Regions from separate parts of the Starkeya nomas genome, predicted to be linked through region 1. Evidence: predicted binding sites of a transcription regulator. Region 1 holds the regulator's gene; each other region holds the start of a gene.
What was found. The regulator LexA, encoded in region 1, represses DNA repair genes until DNA is damaged. The targets are predictions, from matches to a motif close to TGTTCNNNNTGTGTTCNG.

Region 1 (6,265 bases):
CGCGGCTGCTGGGCGCTGCGGAGCCGCTCGCCGCCGAGACGGTTCCGCTGGCCGAAGCGGCGGGGCGCGTGCTCGCCGCCCCCGTCGTTGCCCGCCGCACCACGCCCGGCGCGGACGTCTCTGCCATGGACGGCTATGCGGTGCGGGCGCAGGACACCGCGACCATCCCCGCCACGCTGCGGCTGATCGGCGAATCCGCCGCCGGCCGGCCCTTCCCCGGACCGGTCGAGCCCGGCACGGCGGTGCGCATCTTCACCGGCGCCGTGCTTCCCACGGGCGCCGATGCCATCGTCATCCAGGAAGATACCACGCGGGCCGGCGAGAACGTTACCGTGAACGAGGCCGCCACCATAGGACGGCACATCCGCAAGGCAGGCGGCGATTTTGCGACTGGCGAGACGCTGCTAGCCCCCGGCCACAAGCTGCGCGCGCGCGATCTCGCGCTGGTCGCCGCCGCCGATGTCGCCGAGGTGAGGGTGGCCCGCCGCCCCCGCGTCGCGCTCCTCTCCACCGGCGACGAACTGGTGCGCCCCGGCGCGGGAGCGCAGGCTCATCAGGTGATCGTCTCCAACATCTATTCGGTCTCCGCCCTCGCCCGAGGCGCAGGCGCCGAGGTAATCGACCTCGGCATCCTGCCCGACAACATGGAAGCAACGCAGCGGGGCGTGCGCGCGGCGCTGGACGGAGGCTTCGACGTGCTGGTGACGACCGGCGGCGCCTCGGTCGGCGACCACGATCTCATCGCACCCGCGCTGACCGCGCAGGGCATCGAGCTGGCGGTTCACAAGATCGCCCTGCGCCCCGGCAAGCCGCTGATGTTCGGCCGCAGTTCCGGCGGCGCCGGCACCCAGGTGCTCGGACTGCCGGGCAACCCGGTCTCCGCCCATGTCTGCGCCCTGCTGTTCCTCGTGCCCCTGCTGAAGGCCATGCAGGGGCTGGCGGTGCCGGCCCAGCCGGACCTTCGCCCCGCCCGGCTCGGCGCCGACGTGAAGGCCAACGAGCAGCGCATGGACTTCCAGCGCGCCGAGATCATCGGCCGCGAAGGCGACCTGCCGGTGGTGCGCCCGCTCCCCGTGCAGGACAGTTCTATGCTGCGCAACCTCGCCCGCGCCGATGTGCTGCTCGTACGCCCGCCGCACGCACCTGCCGCCAGCGCGGGCGATCCCTGCGAGATCCTGCCGCTCGAGGATTGACCGCTGCGTCCGCGGCCCTCCCCCGGGCACGCATGTCGCACACGAAGCGCTTGGTAACCGGCGGCCTGCCCTTTATGGATGCCGGAGACGGTGTCCCGCCGCCTCACCTGATTGTCTGTCGCGCATGTCGGCCTCTCGTTCTCGCCCGCCGCTCGACCCGTCTGCCGGCAATGTCCGGCGCGGGCGGCCCACGCGCGCCGAAGAACTGCGCACCCAGCTTGCCGACGAGATCACCCGCGGCCTGCTGCTTCCCGGCACCGCTCTCGACGAATCCGCGCTGGCCGCCCGCTTCGGCGTCTCGCGCACTCCAGTGCGTGAAGCCCTCCGCGAACTGACCGCTTCCGGTCTGGTCGAGACCCGTCCCCATCGTGGAGCCGTCGTCGCCCGGCCCGGCGCCGAGCGATTGCAGAACATGTTCCAGGTGATGGCGGAGCTGGAAGCACTCAGCGCGAGCCTCTGCGCGCTCCACATGACACCGCAGGAGAGGCGCGAACTCGAGGACCTGCACGCCCGGATGGGCGAGTTGATGCGCCAGGGCGACTTCGCCGCCTATCGGGAGGCGAATGAGCGCTTCCACGCCGCGATCTATGCCGGCAGCCACAATGGCTACCTCATCGAGCTCGCCATCGGCACGCGACAGCGGCTTTCGCCCTTCCGCCGTGCTCAATTCCGCGCGCTCGGCCGCCTCGCACTCTCGCACACGGAGCACGAACGGGTGACGATCGCCATCCTTCGCGGAGAACGCGAGGCCGCAGCAAACGCCATGCGCAGCCACATCGCCATCATCCAGGACGCCTACGAGCAATACGCCCAGTCTCTCTGAGTCGAGCGATTCGCGATGGCCGCGCCGGTCCGGGAGCGGCCCGCACGCGCTGCCCGCTGCACGGCATTTCCGCTCAGAACCCTTGCAAACTCTGGCCTCGGCACCACGCATCAGCCTTAGCGAACCCTTTACCCATTGTGGAACACAATAGGAACGGATAGTATTTGTTCGTGATTTGTTTCATCTCGGCGCCGGCCGATAGACGGGATCCGTTGGATGCTCACCCGCAAACAGCATGAGTTGCTCCTGTTCATCAATGAACGCCTGCAGCAGGACGGCGTGCCGCCGTCCTTCGAGGAGATGAAGGACGCGCTCGATCTGAGGTCGAAGTCGGGGATTCACCGGCTCATCACGGCGCTGGAAGAACGCGGTTTCATCCGGCGCCTGCCCAATCGGGCGCGGGCCTTGGAAGTCGTGCGCCTGCCGGAGGACGCGCAGCCGCCCAAGCCGGCCCGCCCCTTCGCGCCCAGCGTCATCGAGGGGAGCCTCGGGCGTACGCAGGCAGCGAACGAGGATGAAGATCCCCGGCATGTGGTGCCGATTCCGGTAATGGGCCGGATCGCCGCCGGCACACCGATCTCGGCCATTCAATCGCGCGACCACACGATCAGCATGCCCCCGGAAATGCTGGCGGGCGGCGAGCATTTTGCGCTGGAAGTGCGCGGCGACTCGATGGTCGAGGCCGGCATTCTCGACGGCGATCTGGCGTTGATCCGCAAATGCGACACCGCCAACACCGGCGAAATCGTGGTGGCGCTGATCGACGATGAGGAAGCAACGCTGAAGCGCCTGCGCCGCAAGGGCGCCTCTGTGGCGCTGGAAGCTGCCAATCCAGCCTATGAAACGCGGATCTTCGGCCCCGACCGGGTACGCATCCAGGGCAAGCTGGTTGGCTTGTTCCGCCGCTACTGAGCAGCCGCGGGGTTTTCCGGCGGCACATCACTATCGACGTCGTCCGGTACCAGTACTGCATCGAGGTTGTCGAAGGCATCGGGCCGCACTGGTGGCGGATTCCGGGTTCCCGTTGAGCGGGAAGCAGACTTGATGATCATGACGCCAGGATGCTCGGAAACAGTGCCGCGGACGTCCGGCTCCCATGGTCGCGTTCCTTTGGCGGGGCGCCCCGGAATGAAGCGCTCGCCGTCATCTCCAAATAAATAGCCGGCTACGCTTGAGGTCGGATTGCGTGTATCGACCCGGATCACCGTCGCAGCACAATCCCGCGGCGGCGCGAAGGGCGTCACCAGAATGGCGGCGAGGCGGCAATCGTCCTCCAACGAGTCGCGATGGCGGGAGAGCGCAACGAGGTGCCCATCCGCCAGCGGCAGGGTGCAACCGACGGCGTCGCAGGCGGCTCTCGCGACAAGCTCCTTTTTTCCGACACGGGCGCGGTCTCCGTCCGCGTTCAGCCACTGCTCCACGGCAAAGCGATCGGAGAGCCCAGGCAGGCGATCGCCCATGACATCGAGCATGCCGTCTGGGCCCCGCACCGCGACGGTACGCGCCTGCGCGTCGACGAGAAGATCGGGCCTCGGCGCCATCGCCGCCAGCCCGACTGCGACGGCAACGCAGGCCGGCGCCAGGAGGATCAGGCGCGTGCGCGACAGGCACAGAACGACGAGTGCCAGGCTGAACAGCGCGATGCTTGCCGCGGGCATCGCCCGCACGCCCCGGTCAGCACCGGGCAGCGCCGCAACGGCATCGGATATGGCCTGCATGACGCCGAGCCCCCACCCCATCACGTGCCACGCCGGCGCATCCCAGCCGAACGGCATGAGCACCGAGCCGATCAGGCCCGCCGGCATGACGGCGAAGGAAACCACCGGCATGGCGGCGAGATTGGCCAGCAGGCTCAGCGGCGCCAGGCGCTGGAAGTGGAAGGCGGCATAGGGTGCCGTGGCGAGCCCGGCCGCCAGCGAGGCCAGCACCAGCGCCGCCACATAGCGGACCGGCATGCCAAGGCGCGGCATGCCGAGCCAGGAGCCATCCTGCGCTACGCCGGGCGGCCGAGTGACGTAGGAACCGAAGCGCTCATACGCCGCGACCAGCGCCAGCGTGGCGGCGAAGGACATCTGCGCGCCGGGATCGAGCACGGCCCAGGGCGTCAGGGCCATGACCACCAGCGCCGCCACCGCCAGCGTCCGCAATGTGAGAGCCGGGCGTCCCAGCATCACGCCCGCCAGCACCAGCAGCGTCATCACATAGGCTCTCTGGGTCGGCACTTCGACGCCCGACAGCAGCAGGTAGAAGCTCGCCGACAAGGCCGCCGGCACCGCCGCCCAGGACTTGATCGGCCACGAAAGGGCGAGCCCCGGCACAAGGGCGAGCAGCGCCCGCACGAGGAAGAACACCGTGCTGGCCACCAGCGCCATGTGCAGGCCGGAAATCGAGAGCACATGCGAGAGGCCGGAGATACGCATGCTCTCCTCGATCGGCTCGCCTACCGCGTCGCGCAGGCCGGTGACCAGCGCCACTGCTACCCCACCCTCCGGGCCGGGCAGCGCGTGGCGGATGCGCTCGGCTATGGAGTGTCTGACCTCGTCGAGCCATGTCGCAGCCCGCAGCCGCCATGGCAGGGGCCTCGGCGCCGGGCTCGCCTGCGGCCGTCCGAGCGCGAAGCCGGTGGCCCCGATCCCGTCGAACCAGATCGACCGACCAAAATCGAATCCGCCGGGATAGGCCGGCCCCGGAAGGGGGCCGAGCGAGGCGCGCAGCTTCACGTGGCTGCCGACCGACGGCGGATCACGTCCCGCGAGCGTCACACGCACGCGCTCCGGTGGATGTTCCATAGGGCGGGTGAAGCCGGTTACCGCCAGCGTGATGCGGCTGCCACGCGGGCGCTGCTCCGCAGCCTCGACAAAGCCGGCCACTTCCGCCGCATTCAACGTCTCCGCCAGCACGGGATGCGCCATGCGCTGCACCTGCAGGCTCGATACGGCGAAGCCCAGCGCAATGACGGCCAGCCATGCGAAGAGATGGAAACCGAACGGCCGCGCACGCGACCACAGCGCCAGCGCCGCGAAGGTGAATGCCGGCACCAATCCGACATAGGGCAAGGGCTCGTAGGGAGCGGCAAAATACGCCCCGGCGCCGATCGCGAAACCGATCGGCAGGAAGAGAAAGGCGCGCCGATCCTCGATTTCGTGCGCCATGGCGCCGGCGAGACGGCCCGCGAGCGCACCGAGAGGCGGCCCAAACCCCTTCCGTACGCCGGTTTGTCGTACCGATATTCCGGCGGCGAGCACCGACGCTCGGGCCCGCCGCTGCGCACCCGTTTTGCCCTCCGGTCCGTGCTGCGGCGGCACCTGCCCCTGCACGCCCTGCCCGCCCCTTTCACGCACGCGCCCGTCGTGCGGTTTCGCATTGACCCGCCCGCCGGGCAAAGCCGCGCTTTTCCCGTGTCGCGCACCTATGGTACACGCACCGTCCGCGCCCGCCATGCTTTGACGCCGCTGATGCTTCGCGGCGCGAGACGGAAGAGAAATGACCGAGACCGTCGTTACCCGCTTCGCCCCCTCGCCCACCGGCTTCCTGCACATCGGCGGGGCGCGCACCGCGCTGTTCAACTGGCTCTATTCCCGCGCCAAGGGCGGCAAGATGCTGCTGCGCATCGAGGATACGGATCGCCAGCGCTCCACGCCGGAAGCCATCGACGCCATCATCGACGGGCTGAACTGGCTCGGCATCGACTGGTCGGGCGACGTCATCTACCAGTTCGCCCGCGCCGAGCGGCATCGCGAGGCCGTCGAGCAGATGATCGCCGCTGGCCGCGCGTATCCCTGCTACGCGACCGCCGCCGAGCTCGAGGAAATGCGCGAGACGGCCCGCAAGGAAGGCCGCCCGCCGCGCTATGACGGGCGCTGGCGGGACCGCGATCCGTCCGAGGCCCCGGCCGACCGCGCGCCCGCCATCCGTCTCAAGGCGCCCACTGAGGGCGAGACCGTCATCGACGACCTCGTGCAGGGCCGCGTCGTGTTCCCGAACAAGGATCTCGACGATCTCGTGCTGCTGCGCTCGGACGGCACGCCCACCTACATGCTTTCCGTGGTGGTGGACGACCACGACATGAACGTCACCCACATCATCCGTGGCGACGATCACCTGACCAACGCCGCGCGCCAGACGCAGATCTACCATGCGCTGGGTTGGGAGGTGCCGAAGATGGCGCACATCCCGCTCATCCACGGGCCGGATGGCGCCAAGCTTTCCAAGCGACACGGTGCGCTCGGCGTCGATGCCTACCGCGCGA
Region 2 (6,265 bases), 1.8 Mb from region 1:
CGAAGCCAAGTTCGGCGAGCCGCGCAAGTCCGGCCTCGTCTGGCGCCCGCAGAACACCATCGCCGTGGACGACGAGACGGCGGAGAAGCTGATCCGGCTCGTCGACACGCTGAACGACAATGACGACGTGCAGAACGTCTACGCCAATTTCGAAGTGTCCGAGGCGATGCTGGCGAAGATGAGCGACTGAGGGCTCACGCGACAGTCGTCATCCCGGATGGAACACCGTCATGCCCGGCCTCGTGCCGGGCATTCGCGTCTTCGGGACAGGGCGAAATCGTGGATGGCCGGGCCAGGCCCGGCCATGACGCTGCATGGAATGGCAGTGATTACCGGCCGAGCAGGACGTCGAACAGCGGCAGGCTGAGCAGCGCGGCGGCGGCGATGACCCAGTAGGCGGCGATGCGGTAGGCACGGTCGGACGCGCCGCGAAAGGCGCGCGCCCCGGCATAGAGGCCGATCGCATAGGCCGGGCCCAGCAGCAGCACCAGCCGCCCGACCTCGGCGGTCATCATGCCGTTGGCGATGTAGGTCGTGCCGCTGGCGAGCGTGACCAGCGCGAAGAAGCCGAACAGGTTCGCCCGCACGAGCGCCGAGGGCTGGCCGCTGCCGAGCCAGTAGGCGACGACGGCGGGCCCGGACATCTGCGCGGCGCCGCCGAAGAAGCCGGCGACGGCGCCGACCGACAGCGTCGTCGGCAGGTTCTGCCGGCCGGAATGGCGCCAGCCCGACACCAGCAGCGCGAGCAGGCCGAGGCTGAGCGCCGCCAGCGACCAGCGCAGCAGCAGCGGGTCGAGATGCTTCAGCACCCACACGCCCAGCGGCACCATGACCACGGCGCCGACCGCGAGCGGCGCCACCTGCCGCCAGAGGCAGGCGCGCAGCGCCGGCACCAGGAAGGGCAGGGTCAGCACGGTGTCGATGACGAGCAGGGAGGGCGCGGCCACCTGCGGCCCGAAGGCGGCGCTCACCAGCGGCACGTAAATGAGCGCGCCGCCGAAGCCGGAAAAGCCGCGCGTGACGCCGGCGACGAGCGCCGTGAGGAAGGCCCAGGAGAGGGCCGGATCGAACGACATGGAAGGAAACCGGGCCCGAACGCGCCGCGCGAGAGCGTGCCGGCGAGACCTAATCCGGCGCCTCCGGCCCGTCAACGCGGAAATCGATGGTTGCGGCCGTTCCATCGCGTTTGCTGCTTTGTCGCTTTCGCCCTCCCATCGCGTTTGCTGAACGTGCCTATTCGGAAAACTCGTTTGCCGGAAAGGATCGCGCGCGGCACATTCGCGGCAACCTGCCGCCTCGCGGCCCCCATCGCCGCCTCGGCGGCCGGACCTTGAACATGGAAAAGCCCCTGGCTCCCGCGGCGACCCGCGCCGCGGCCGATCCACCCCTTTCCGACCGCTTCGTCGGCATCGGCTGCGCGCTGCTCGCCATCGCCATCTGGGGCGGCTGGATCGTGTCCACCCGCCATGCCGTGCACGGCCACCTGCCGCCGGCGACGGTGGGATGGCTGCGCTTCATCGTTCCCGCGACCGTGCTCGCACCGGCCTGGATACGGGTCGGGCTGTGGCCGAAGAGCGGGCTGGTTCCCTTCGTGCTCTGTTTTTTCGGAGCCGGGGGAATCTTCTTCCTCGTCGTCGCCAACGCGATGCGCTTCGTGCCGGCCGCCGATGTCGGCCCGCTGCTGCCCGGCACCATGCCGCTGATCGTGGCGGCGATCTCGGTGCTGTTCCTGCGCGAGCGGCTGGGCCGCCTGCGGGCGCTCGGCTTCCTGTGCATCGCCCTTGGCGTGCTGACGCTCGGCGGGCGGGGACTGCTGTTCCCGGAGGACGGCGCCTGGCGCGGGCACCTGCTGCTGCTGAGCGGCGCGGCGATGTGGGCGGGCTACACGCTGGCTTTCCGCCGCACCGGCATGAAGGCGACGGAGATCGTCGGGCTGGTCGGGCTGTGGTCGACGCTCATCCTGACGCCCTACGGCCTGCCGGGGGTGATCGACGCGGTGTCGAGCGGCTACGGCATGGAGGTGCTGGTCCAGCTGCTCATCCAGGGGCTGCTGTCCGGCGTCGTGGCGCTGGTGGCCTTCGGCATCGCCATCGAACGGCTCGGCTCCTCGCGCGCGGCCGCCTTCACCGGGCTGGTGCCGGCGCTCGCGGCGCTGATCGCCGTGCCGGTGCTCGGCGAGCACCCGGACGCGGCGGCGATGATCGGCGTGGCGGCGACGGGCGTGGGCGTGGCGCTGGCGAGCGGCGCTTTCGGAGCGCCGCGCGCCAGCCGCTGAAGCCGGAGGAGGGTGGCCGCCTAGTCGTTGACGGCGTGCCAGACGCCGCCGCGCCCGTCGCCCAGCTTGTCGCCCTTCTTCTTGTCGCCGGCGAAGAAATAGACTGGCTTGCCGTCATAGGCCCATTGCTGCGCGCCATCCTTGCGGGGGACGAGGGTCCAGCCGCTCTTCATCTTCGCGCCTTCCTTGCCGAGATAGGGCGGCCAGTTGGCGGCGCAGGAATCGTAGCAGCTGGGCATGCCGCCGGCGTCGGAATCGAAGATGTAGAGCGTCATGCCGTTGGGGGCGGTGAGCAGGCCGGCGGCCTGGGCGGGCACCAGGGTGGACATGCCGAGCAGGAGAAGACCGGCGGCGGTGCCGGCGCCGCGCGCGAGGCGTTGGCGGCTGAGGCTCGGGCGGGCGAGAAGAGTGCTCATGGCGTTTCTCCGGGGTGAGAGCCCCTTAATCCCGCGTTCACCATGTTCCCTTTCCGTGGCGAAGTCGCGGCGATGGCGGAGGTCCTCGGTACTAGGCGTTCGTCATTTGTTCGGCTACGCACTGTGCGTATGGCGCCGCATCCGATTCGCATTCTCGGGCTCGATCCGGGCCTCCGCCGCACCGGCTGGGGGGTGATCGAGGCCGTGGGAACGCGGCTCTCCTTCATCGCCTGCGGCACGGTGATGCCGCCCGAGGACGGGGAGCTGGCGATGCGGCTCGCCCATCTCCACACCGAGCTGGCCGCCGTGCTGCGGAATTTCGTGCCCGACGAGGCGGCGGTGGAGGAGACCTTCGTCAACATGAACCCGGCCTCGACGCTGAAGCTGGGGCAGGCGCGCGGCGTGGTGATGCTCACCCCGGCGCTGGCGGGCGTGCCGGTCGCCGAATACGCGGCGCTGCTGGTCAAGAAGACCGTGGTGGGTGCCGGCCGGGCCGACAAGACGCAGATACGCATGATGATGAAGGTGCTGCTGCCGCAGGCGGACTTCGAGACCGACGACGCGGCGGACGCGCTTGCCGTCGCCGTGACCCATGCGCAGCATCGCGGGATGGCGGCGATGAAGGCGGCGATGGCGGACAAGCTGGCGAGCAGGGTGGCGGCGCGATGATCGGGAAGCTCAAGGGTCTCGTCGACAGCTATGGCGACGACCACGTGATCCTCGACGTGCAGGGGGTCGGCTACCTCGTGCACTGCTCGGCCCGCACGCTGCAGGCGCTGCCCTCGGTCGGGGAGGCGGCGACGTTGTTCATCGAGACCTTCGTGCGCGAGGACATGATCCGTCTCTACGGCTTCGTCTCGCAGGCCGAGAAGTCGTGGTTCCTTCTGCTTCAGAACGTGCAGGGCGTCGGCTCCAAGGTGGCGCTGAGCGTGCTCTCCACCCTCTCCCCTTCCGAGCTCGCCAACGCCGTGGCGCTTGGCGATCGGGCCATGGTGGCGCGCGCCAACGGCGTCGGCCCGAAGGTCGCCGCCCGCATCGTCGCCGAGCTGAAGGACAAGGCGCCGGGCTTCGCCGATGTCGATCCGGCGGTGGCGGGGCTTGCCGCCTCGCTCGACGAGAAGCGGGCGCCCGCCCCGGTGGCCGACGCGGTCTCGGCGCTGGTCAATCTCGGCTATGCGCAGATCCAGGCGAGCGCCGCCGTGGCGGCGGCGCTGCGCGAGGGGGGCGAGGAGGCCGATACCGCCAAGCTCATCCGGCTCGGGCTTAAGGAACTGGCGCGATGAACACCAAGCGCCTCATCACGCCCGACAAGCGCGAGGAGGATCTCACCGAAGCCTCCCTGCGCCCGCAGAATCTCGCTGAATTCGTCGGGCAGGAGCAGGCGCGCGCCAATCTCGACGTCTTCATCAGGGCGGCGAAGACGCGCGGCGAGGCGCTCGATCATGTGCTGTTCGTCGGTCCGCCGGGGCTGGGCAAGACCACGCTGGCGCAGATCGTGGCGCGCGAGCTGGGCGTCGGCTTCCGCGCCACCTCCGGCCCCGTCATCGCCAAGGCCGGCGATCTCGCCGCGCTGCTGACGAACCTCGAGGAGCGCGACGTGCTCTTCATCGACGAGATCCACCGGCTCAATCCGGCGGTGGAGGAAATCCTCTACCCGGCGATGGAGGATTACGAGCTCGACCTCATCATCGGCGAAGGGCCGGCGGCGCGCTCGGTGAAGATCTCGCTGTCGAAGTTCACGCTGGTGGGCGCGACCACGCGCTCGGGCCTGCTGACGACGCCGCTGCGCGATCGCTTCGGCATTCCGATCCGGCTGAATTTCTACACCGTCGACGAGCTGGAACTGGTCGTCACACGCGGCGCGCGGGTGCTGGGCATCCCGATCTCCAAGGACGGCGCGCGCGAGATCGCCCGCCGGGCGCGCGGCACGCCGCGCATCGCCGGGCGGCTGCTGCGCCGGGTGCGCGACTTCGCGCTGGTGGCAGGCAAGGAGATCATCGACCGGGGGGCGGCGGACCATGCGTTGTCGCATCTGGAGGTCGACGGCGCCGGGCTCGACCAGATGGACCGGCGCTATCTCTCGGTCATCGCGATGAACTATGGCGGCGGGCCGGTGGGCGTCGAGACCATCGCCGCCGCGCTCTCCGAGCCGCGCGACGCGATCGAGGAGATCATCGAGCCCTATCTGGTGCAGCAAGGCTTCCTCCAGCGCACCCCGCGCGGCCGGGTGCTGACGGCGCACGCCTTCAAGCATCTCGGCCTTGCCGCCCCGACGAGCGTCAACCAGATGCCGCTCTTCGACGAGGGCGAGGATTAGCCCCTTGCCCACAGCGCCATCGACGCGCGTCCGCGCCTGATGTAAGTCCCCTTCACATGAGCTGGTCCCGAAACGGCGGAGAGTCGCGCGGCTACCATCACGGCAACCTGCGGGAAGCCCTGATGAAGGCGGCGCTCGACCTGATCGCGGAGAAGGGCACCGCCGGCGCCACCTTCGCCGAGGCGGCGCGGCGCGCCGGCGTGAGCCCGGCCGCGCCGTACCGGCACTTCCGGGACCGGGACGAGCTTCTCGCCGCCGTGGCGGCGGAAGGGTTCGAGCGTTTCGCCAAGGCGCTGCAGGCCGGCTGGAACGACGGGCGGCCGACGGCGGCGGAAGCCTATGAGCGCATGGGGCGGGCCTATCTCGACTTCGCCCGCCAGCATCCGGCCGAATATGTCGCCATGTTCGAATCCGGCCTGCCGCCCGAGGCGCACCCGGTGCTCGACCAGGCCGGCCAGCGCGCTTTCGGCGTGCTGCGCGAGGCGGCGGACGTGCTCGTCGCTTCCATGCCGGCGGAGGGACGCCCGCCGGCGCTGATGGTGGCGCTGCACACCTGGGCGCTGGCGCATGGCGTCGCCTCGCTGTTCGGCCGTTCGGACGGCTCCCGCCGGAAGCTGCCGATGACGCCGGAAGACCTCCTTGAGGCCGCATTCCTCGTCTATCTGAAGGGCCTCGGCGCGCCGACGAGTTGAGCCGGACGACGGCAAGGCACCGTCATCCCCAGGCTTGATCCGAGGATCCACGTTCTGACCGATGGCGTCCTTGGCCGATGAAGACGTGGATGGCCGGACAAGCCCGGCCATGACGTCGGTCGGGGGTATCCGGGCATCCGGCCGGTGGCGGCGCCCGCAAAATCCAACGCGTTCTTCTTGACAAGCCGGGGTTGCGCTCATACCTATGTAAATGTGATTAACATTAACCGCGGGGCTTCAAGCCGCGTGGTCTGACCCAGGAGCGGACGCCAATGGAGCTCGCGCAAAAGCTCGATAGTTACGGCAAGCCGGCCTGGATCGCGCTTACGGTCCTTGGCTTCATGGCCTGGTGGCCGCTGGGTCTGGCGATCCTGGCCTATTCGATAGGGAGTGGACGGATGTTCTGCAGTGGCAGGCGCGGCTTCGGCCGCTGGCAGGAGGAAGGCGCGGAAGCCTTCCGCAGCTTCGGCGGCCGCTTCGGTCGCGGCTTCCAGTCGAGCGGCAATCGCGCCTTCGACGAATATCGCGAGGAGACGCTGCGTCGCCTCGAGGAAGAGCAGAAGGA
Region 3 (6,265 bases), 3.1 Mb from region 1:
CGGCTATTTCGACGATGCGGGCTTTCCGGTCGGCGGCTCGTGGGACGAGATCGTCTTCCCCAATGTCGGCGACGAGCACGCCTATGCGCTGGAGATCGCCGGCGATTCCATGCTGCCGCTCTACCGCGACGGCGACGTGGTGGTGGTCTCACCGGCCGCGCCGGTGCGGCGCGGCGACCGCGTGGTGGTGAAGACCCGCGAGGGGGAGGTGCTGGCCAAGGAGCTGAAGCGCCGCACCGCCCGGACGGTGGAGCTGCGCTCGCTCAACCCCGAACATCCCGACCGGCTGCTGCAGGAGGGCGAGATCGCCTGGATCGCCCGCGTGCTGTGGGCGAGCCAGTGACGCCTGCGGAGCCGCCGGCCCCGGATGCGCGGACGGCCCACGACGGGGCCGCCCGTTCCCGTTCTCCGGCGCGTCAGCAGCGCACCGGCACCATGCGGCCGTAATAGTCACGGGCGTAGCAGTCGCCCGGCGAGGTCGCCGCGCCGATCACCGCGCCCGTGCCGGCGCCGACCGCCGCACCGATCGCCGCTCCCCGGCCGCCGCCGGCGATGCCGCCGATGACCGCGCCCGTGCCGCCGCCGATGAGCGCGCCGCCGGCCGTACGCTGCTGCGTGGTGGTGCAGGCCGCGAGGCTGAGCGCGACGACGGAAATGGCAACGATCTTACGCATGACTTCCTCTCCAGATCTGTCGCGGCACCCGCCCCCGCGACCCGTGGGCACGCCGGCGGGAGGGGCCCGACCGGCGCAATAGCGTCCGACAGCGTAAACGTCGCCGGCCGCCTCCGGTTCCGATATTACCGCACATGCGTGGAATTGCGCTTCCTATCGCGCTAGCGCGAAGTATAATACAAAAACAGTAGAATTTTATTCCGTCTGGAGACTGCCATGACCATCCGCCTTGGGGATGTCGTCCCTGATTTCGACGCCGAGACCACCGAAGGCCCCATCCGCTTCCATGAGTGGCTCGGGGATTCGTGGGGCGTGCTGTTCTCCCACCCGAAGAACTTCACGCCGGTCTGCACCACCGAGCTGGGGCAGGTCGCGCGGCTGAAGCCGGAATTCGACCGCCGCAACGTGAAGGTGATCGGCCTGTCCGTCGACCCGCTCGACGCGCATGCCAAATGGTCGGACGACATCGCCGAGACGCAGGGCTACGCGCCGAACTTCCCGCTCATCGCCGACCCCGAGCGCAAGGTCTCTGACCTCTACGACATGATCCACCCCAACGCCTCCGACACGCTGACGGTGCGCTCGGTGTTCGTCGTCGGGCCGGACAAGAAGCTGAAGCTCTCCCTCACCTATCCCGCGAGCGCCGGGCGCAATTTCGACGAGATCCTGCGGGTGATCGACTCGCTCCAGCTCACCGCCACGCACGCCGTCGCCACCCCGGCGAACTGGAAGGACGGCGACGACGTGATCATCGTCCCCTCGGTCAGCGACGAGGCGGCGAAGGAGAAGTTCCCGCAGGGATGGAAGACGCTGAAGCCCTATCTGCGCATCGTCGCCCAGCCGGGGAAGTGAGCGGCTGGCTCCAGAAGCCCGGCGGCGCACTCCCGCATGACAGCGTCATCCCCGGGGTCGCCCCCGGGGATCCACGACTTCTTCGACAGCCAAAGGCGTGGATGGCCGGATCAAGTCCGGCCATGACGATGTTCTCTGTCAAAGGCCGTCCGGGATGACGGCTGGCTCAAGAACACCGTCATCCCCGGGCTTGGCCCGGGGATCCATGACGTCGGTGGCGGGAAAGACGTGGATGGCCGGGTCAAGCCCGGCCATGACGGCGCGAGGGGGGACAGGGCCTTCGCCTCTCCCCGGGCTTCGTCTCTGACACGGCTTCGCCCCGAGGCCCCGCTTCCTTCGCGAGGCCCTCGCTTCCAGCGCCTCAGCGGCCGGTCGGCTTGCGGTACTGGATGAAGCCGGTGCGCTCGGCGACGGCGTTGTAGAGGCGCTGCGCGGTGGCGTTGGTCTCGTGGGTCAGCCAGTAGACCTTGGGCGCCCCCTGCGCGGCGGCGGCCGCGTGGACGTGCTCGATCAGCCGGCGGCCGAGGCCCTGGCCGCGCTGGCCGGCATCGACGAACAGGTCGTTGAGGTCGCACACGTCGCCGACCGCCCAGGTCGAGCGGTGGAAGAGCCAGTGGGCCAGCCCCACCGCCCGCCCCTGCGCGTCGAGGGCGAGGGCGCCGTGCACCGGCTCGGCGGGGTCGATCAGGCGCCGCCAGGTGGTCTCGCTCACCGCGTCGGGCAGTTCCGCCTCGTAGAAGGTGAGATAGGCCTGCCAGAGCGGCAGCCAGAGCGCGTGGTCCGCCGGCGCCAGGGCGCGGATGGTGCTCGTCGGCGTCGCGTTCATTCCAGCACCGTGCCCTTTTCCAGATCGCTGCCGCGCAGGAAATCCGGCGCCGCCATCGCCCGGCTGCCCGCCTTCTGCACCTCCACCAGCCGCACCGCGCCCGACGCGCAGGCGACGGTGAGCCGGTCGTCCAGCAACTCGCCCGGCCGGCCGGCGCCCTCCGCCCGCGTCGAGCGCAGCACCTTCACGCGGGTGCCGGCGAGTTCGAACCACGCGCCGGGGAACGGCGAGAGGCCGCGAATATGGTCGTGCACCGCCTTCGCCGGCTGCGCCCAGTCGATGCGGGTCTCGCCCTTCTCGATCTTGGCGGCGTAGGTGACGCCCGCCTGCGGCTGCGGGGTGAAGGACAGGCCGCCGCGCTCCAGCGCCGCGAGCGCCCGCGCCATCAGATCCCCGCCCACCACCATCAGCCGGTCGTGCAGCTCGCCGGCGGTCATGTCCGCGCCGATGGGCACGCGCTCGACGAGGCCGACCGGGCCGGTGTCGAGCCCGGCCTCCATCTTCATCACCGCGACGCCGGTCTCCGCGTCGCCGGCCATGATGGCGCGCTGGATCGGCGCGGCGCCGCGCCAGCGCGGCAGCAGCGAGGCGTGCAAATTGAGGCAGCCGAGCTTCGGCAGATCGAGGATGGCCTGCGGCAGGATGCGCCCATAGGCCACCACCACGGCGGCGTCCGCCTCAAGCGCGGCGAAGGCGTCGACCGCCTCCTCGCCCTTCAGCGTCGCGGGGGTGAAAACGGGAATGCCGAGCCGTTCGGCCGCGCGGTGCACCGGCGAGGGCACCAGCTCCAGCCCGCGCCGGCCCGCCTGCGCGGGAGCGCGCGTATAGGCGGCGACCACCTCGTGGCCGCTGCCGACGATCTCGACCAGCGTCGGCACCGCGAAATCGGGCGTGCCCATGAAGACGATGCGCATGAGGACTCCCGGTCGGTGCGGAAGGGGGCGGCCGGCGGCGGGATCAGACCCCGTCGCGCTCCTTCTTGGCGAGCTTGGTGAACTTGGTCATCACCCGGTCGCGCTTGAGCTTGGAGATGTGGTCGATGAACAGCACGCCGTTGAGATGGTCGATCTCGTGCTGCACGCAGGTGGCGAGCAGCCCGTCGGCGTCGATCTCCCGCGTCTCGCCGTTGAGGTCCATGTAGCGCACCCGCACGCGGGCGGGACGCTCCACGTCCGCATAATATTCCGGGATCGACAGGCAGCCTTCCGCGTAGACCGAAAGCTCCTCCGAGGCGGAGACGACCTCCGGGTTGATCAGCGCCAGCGGACGCTTCTCGACCTCGCGCTCGTCGCCCTCCTCCCGGTCCTCGGCCTCGCGCGGGCCGACATCGATGGTGACGATGCGCTCGGGCACGCCGACCTGGATCGCGGCCAGGCCGATGCCCGGCGCGTCATACATGGTCTCGAACATGTCCTCGACGATGGCGCGCACGCGCGCATCGACCCGCACCACGGGATCGGAAATCAGCCGCAGGCGGGAATCGGGAAGGATAACGAGAGGGCGTATCGACATGCCGTTCAGATAAGCGCTGGCCCGCCCGCGGTCAACGGAGGCGCGGCGGCGCGCCGCGCCGATGTTCACTTTCCGTTCGCTCACCCGGCCGAATCTGCTAGAAGGACGCGATGGATCAGGTTCTGTTCGTCCTCGGCACGCACCCGGTGACGCTGGCGCAGGTGCTCGCCGGCGCGGGGGCGCTCGGCTTCCTGCTGCTCGTCGCCGTGCTGCGGGCGATCTCGCGCAGCGCCCGGCAGAACGCCGCCGAGGCCGACGAGCAGGCCCGCCGCGCCGACGAGCTGGAGGAACAGCTCGCCGCGCTCTCCCGGACGCAGGCGGAAACCATCGGCCGCGTGCAGTCCATGGCCGAGGTGCTGGCCCAGCGGCAGGGCGAGCTGGCCCGCGCCGTCGCCGAACGGCTGGACGCCACCACCCACCGCATGGGCGAGAGCCTGGCGCGCTCGGCCGAGGCGACGCATGAGAACCTCGCCAAGCTGAACGAGCGCCTCGCGCTGGTCGATCAGGCGCGGCTCTCGCTCGGGGAACTGTCCGGGCAGGTGATGAGCCTGCGCGAGACGCTCTCCAACAAGCAGGCGCGCGGCGCCTTCGGCGAGGGACGGCTGCAGGCGATCATCGCCGACGGCCTGCCGCGCGACAGCTTCGCCTTCCAGCACACGCTGGCCAACGGGCGGCGCGCCGACTGCGCGATCTTCCTGCCCGGCGACAAGCGCCCGCTGCTCGTCGATTCGAAGTTCCCGCTGGAAGCGGTGACCGCCTTCCGCGAGGCGCAGACCGAGGAGAGCCGCCGGCAGGCCCAGACCCGGCTGAAGGGCGATGTCGGCAAGCATGTGAAGGACATCGCCGAGCGCTACCTCGTCAGCGGCGAGACGCAGGACATCGCGTTGATGTTCGTGCCCTCGGAATCGGTCTATGCCGAGCTGCACGAGCATTTCGACGAGGTGATCCAGCAGGCGTTCCGCGCCCGCGTGGTGATCGTCTCGCCTTCGCTGCTGATGCTCGCCGTGCAGGTGGTGCAGGCGATCTGCAAGGATGCGCGCATGCGCGAGCAGGCGGACCTCATCCGCGCCGAATGCGGCAGGCTGGTCGCCGATGTCGTGCGGCTGCGCGACCGGGTCGGCAACCTGCAGAAGCACTTCGGGCAGGTGAACGAGGACGTGGCGCAGGCGCTGACCTCCGCCGACAAGATCGCCAAGCGCGGGGCGCGCATCGAGCAGCTCGAATTCGAGGGCGAGGCGATACCGGCCGGCGAGCCGGATCTGCCGGACACGCTGCCCCTGCTCGGCCTGCGCGGCGCGGCGGAATAGCGCCGGCTGATTTTCATCGCTCCAATTCGCAGGCGCGGCGCGCTCTGATAGTCTGATAGAATCTTTCTATCGTGCTCGCATCAGGAAGCGTCCCGCGTGATCGACCGTTTCGAACTTCTGCTCGCGCTCGCCAAGGAGCGTCATTTCGGCCGCGCGGCGGAAGCCTGCGGCGTCACCCAGCCCACCCTTTCCGCCGGCCTGAAGCAGCTCGAGGAGCAGCTCGGCGTGCGCCTGGTCGAGCGCGGCTCGCGCTTCATCGGCTTCACGCCGGAGGGCGAGCGGGCGCTGCAATGGGCGCGCCGGGTGATCGGCGACGTGCGCGCCATGCGCCAGGAGATCGCCGGCATGCGCAAGGGCCTCAGCGGCCATCTGCGCATCGCCGCCATCCCCACCGCCATGCCGATGCTCTCCGAGCTGACGACGCCCTTCCACGAGAAGCACGGCGACGTGCGCTTCACGCTGATCTCGGCGAGCTCCAACGAGGTGCTGCGGCTCATCGAGAACCTCGAGGCCGACGCCGGCGTCACCTATCTCGACAACGACCCGCTCGGCCGGGTGAAGACGGTGCCGCTCTACAAGGAGGGCTACCGCTTCCTCACCTCCGCCGACGCGCCGCTGGGCAACCGCGCCAAGGTGACGTGGCAGGAGGTCGGGCGGGTGCCGTTGTGCCTGCTCACCCCCGACATGCAGAACCGCCGCATCGTCGACAAGCAGCTCGCCGAGGCCGGCCACAGCATCACGCCGATGCTGGAGGCCAACTCCACCATCGCGCTGCTCTCGCATGTGCGCACCGGCAAATGGGCGAGCGTCGTCGCCAACACGCTGGCCGACGTGTTCGCCTTCCCCGCCAGCATCCGCTCGATCCCGATCGAGGGGCCGGAGGTGGAGCACCAGATGGGCCTCGTGGTGCTCGACCGCGAGCCGATGACGCCCATCGTCACCGCGCTGCTGGCCGAGGCCCGGGCGATCGCGCCGGCGCTGTCGGAGCGGATGTAGCCGCGCGCCGGCGTCTCCACGCGCCGGGCGGGAACCCTCTGCCGGCTCGGCGGTTGTTCCGGCGACGCGGGCGCGCTCCGGCGCGCCGCACCGTAGCA

Region 2: a site for LexA is predicted at 2,788-2,805, ahead of ruvC (crossover junction endodeoxyribonuclease RuvC). Genes of this name have one in related genera too.
Region 3: a site for LexA is predicted at 3,927-3,944, ahead of STARVERO_RS21395 (DNA recombination protein RmuC). Genes of this name have one in related genera too.

What each region holds. Positions count from the first base shown of each region.
Region 1 covers NZ_CACSAS010000001.1:1,460,194-1,466,458, forward strand. Annotated here, with positions in the region: gene STARVERO_RS07060 (molybdopterin molybdotransferase MoeA) at 1-1,193, shown strand, start outside; gene STARVERO_RS07065 (GntR family transcriptional regulator) at 1,318-2,016, shown strand; gene lexA (transcriptional repressor LexA) at 2,233-2,928, shown strand; gene STARVERO_RS07075 (ComEC/Rec2 family competence protein) at 2,922-5,456, opposite strand; gene gltX (glutamate--tRNA ligase) at 5,500-6,265, shown strand, end outside.
Region 2 covers NZ_CACSAS010000001.1:3,225,825-3,232,089, reverse strand. Annotated here, with positions in the region: gene STARVERO_RS15410 (YebC/PmpR family DNA-binding transcriptional regulator) at 1-190, shown strand, start outside; gene STARVERO_RS15405 (sulfite exporter TauE/SafE family protein) at 330-1,076, opposite strand; gene STARVERO_RS15400 (DMT family transporter) at 1,337-2,275, shown strand; gene STARVERO_RS15395 (COG4315 family predicted lipoprotein) at 2,296-2,691, opposite strand; gene ruvC (crossover junction endodeoxyribonuclease RuvC) at 2,821-3,360, shown strand; gene ruvA (Holliday junction branch migration protein RuvA) at 3,357-3,974, shown strand; gene ruvB (Holliday junction branch migration DNA helicase RuvB) at 3,971-5,008, shown strand; gene STARVERO_RS15375 (TetR/AcrR family transcriptional regulator) at 5,065-5,700, shown strand; gene STARVERO_RS15370 (DUF2852 domain-containing protein) at 5,973-6,265, shown strand, end outside.
Region 3 covers NZ_CACSAS010000001.1:4,526,656-4,532,920, reverse strand. Annotated here, with positions in the region: gene STARVERO_RS21425 (S24 family peptidase) at 1-343, shown strand, start outside; gene STARVERO_RS21420 (YMGG-like glycine zipper-containing protein) at 417-674, opposite strand; gene STARVERO_RS21415 (peroxiredoxin) at 891-1,526, shown strand; gene STARVERO_RS21410 (GNAT family N-acetyltransferase) at 1,888-2,352, opposite strand; gene fmt (methionyl-tRNA formyltransferase) at 2,349-3,266, opposite strand; gene def (peptide deformylase) at 3,310-3,864, opposite strand; gene STARVERO_RS21395 (DNA recombination protein RmuC) at 3,975-5,171, shown strand; gene STARVERO_RS21390 (LysR family transcriptional regulator) at 5,268-6,167, shown strand.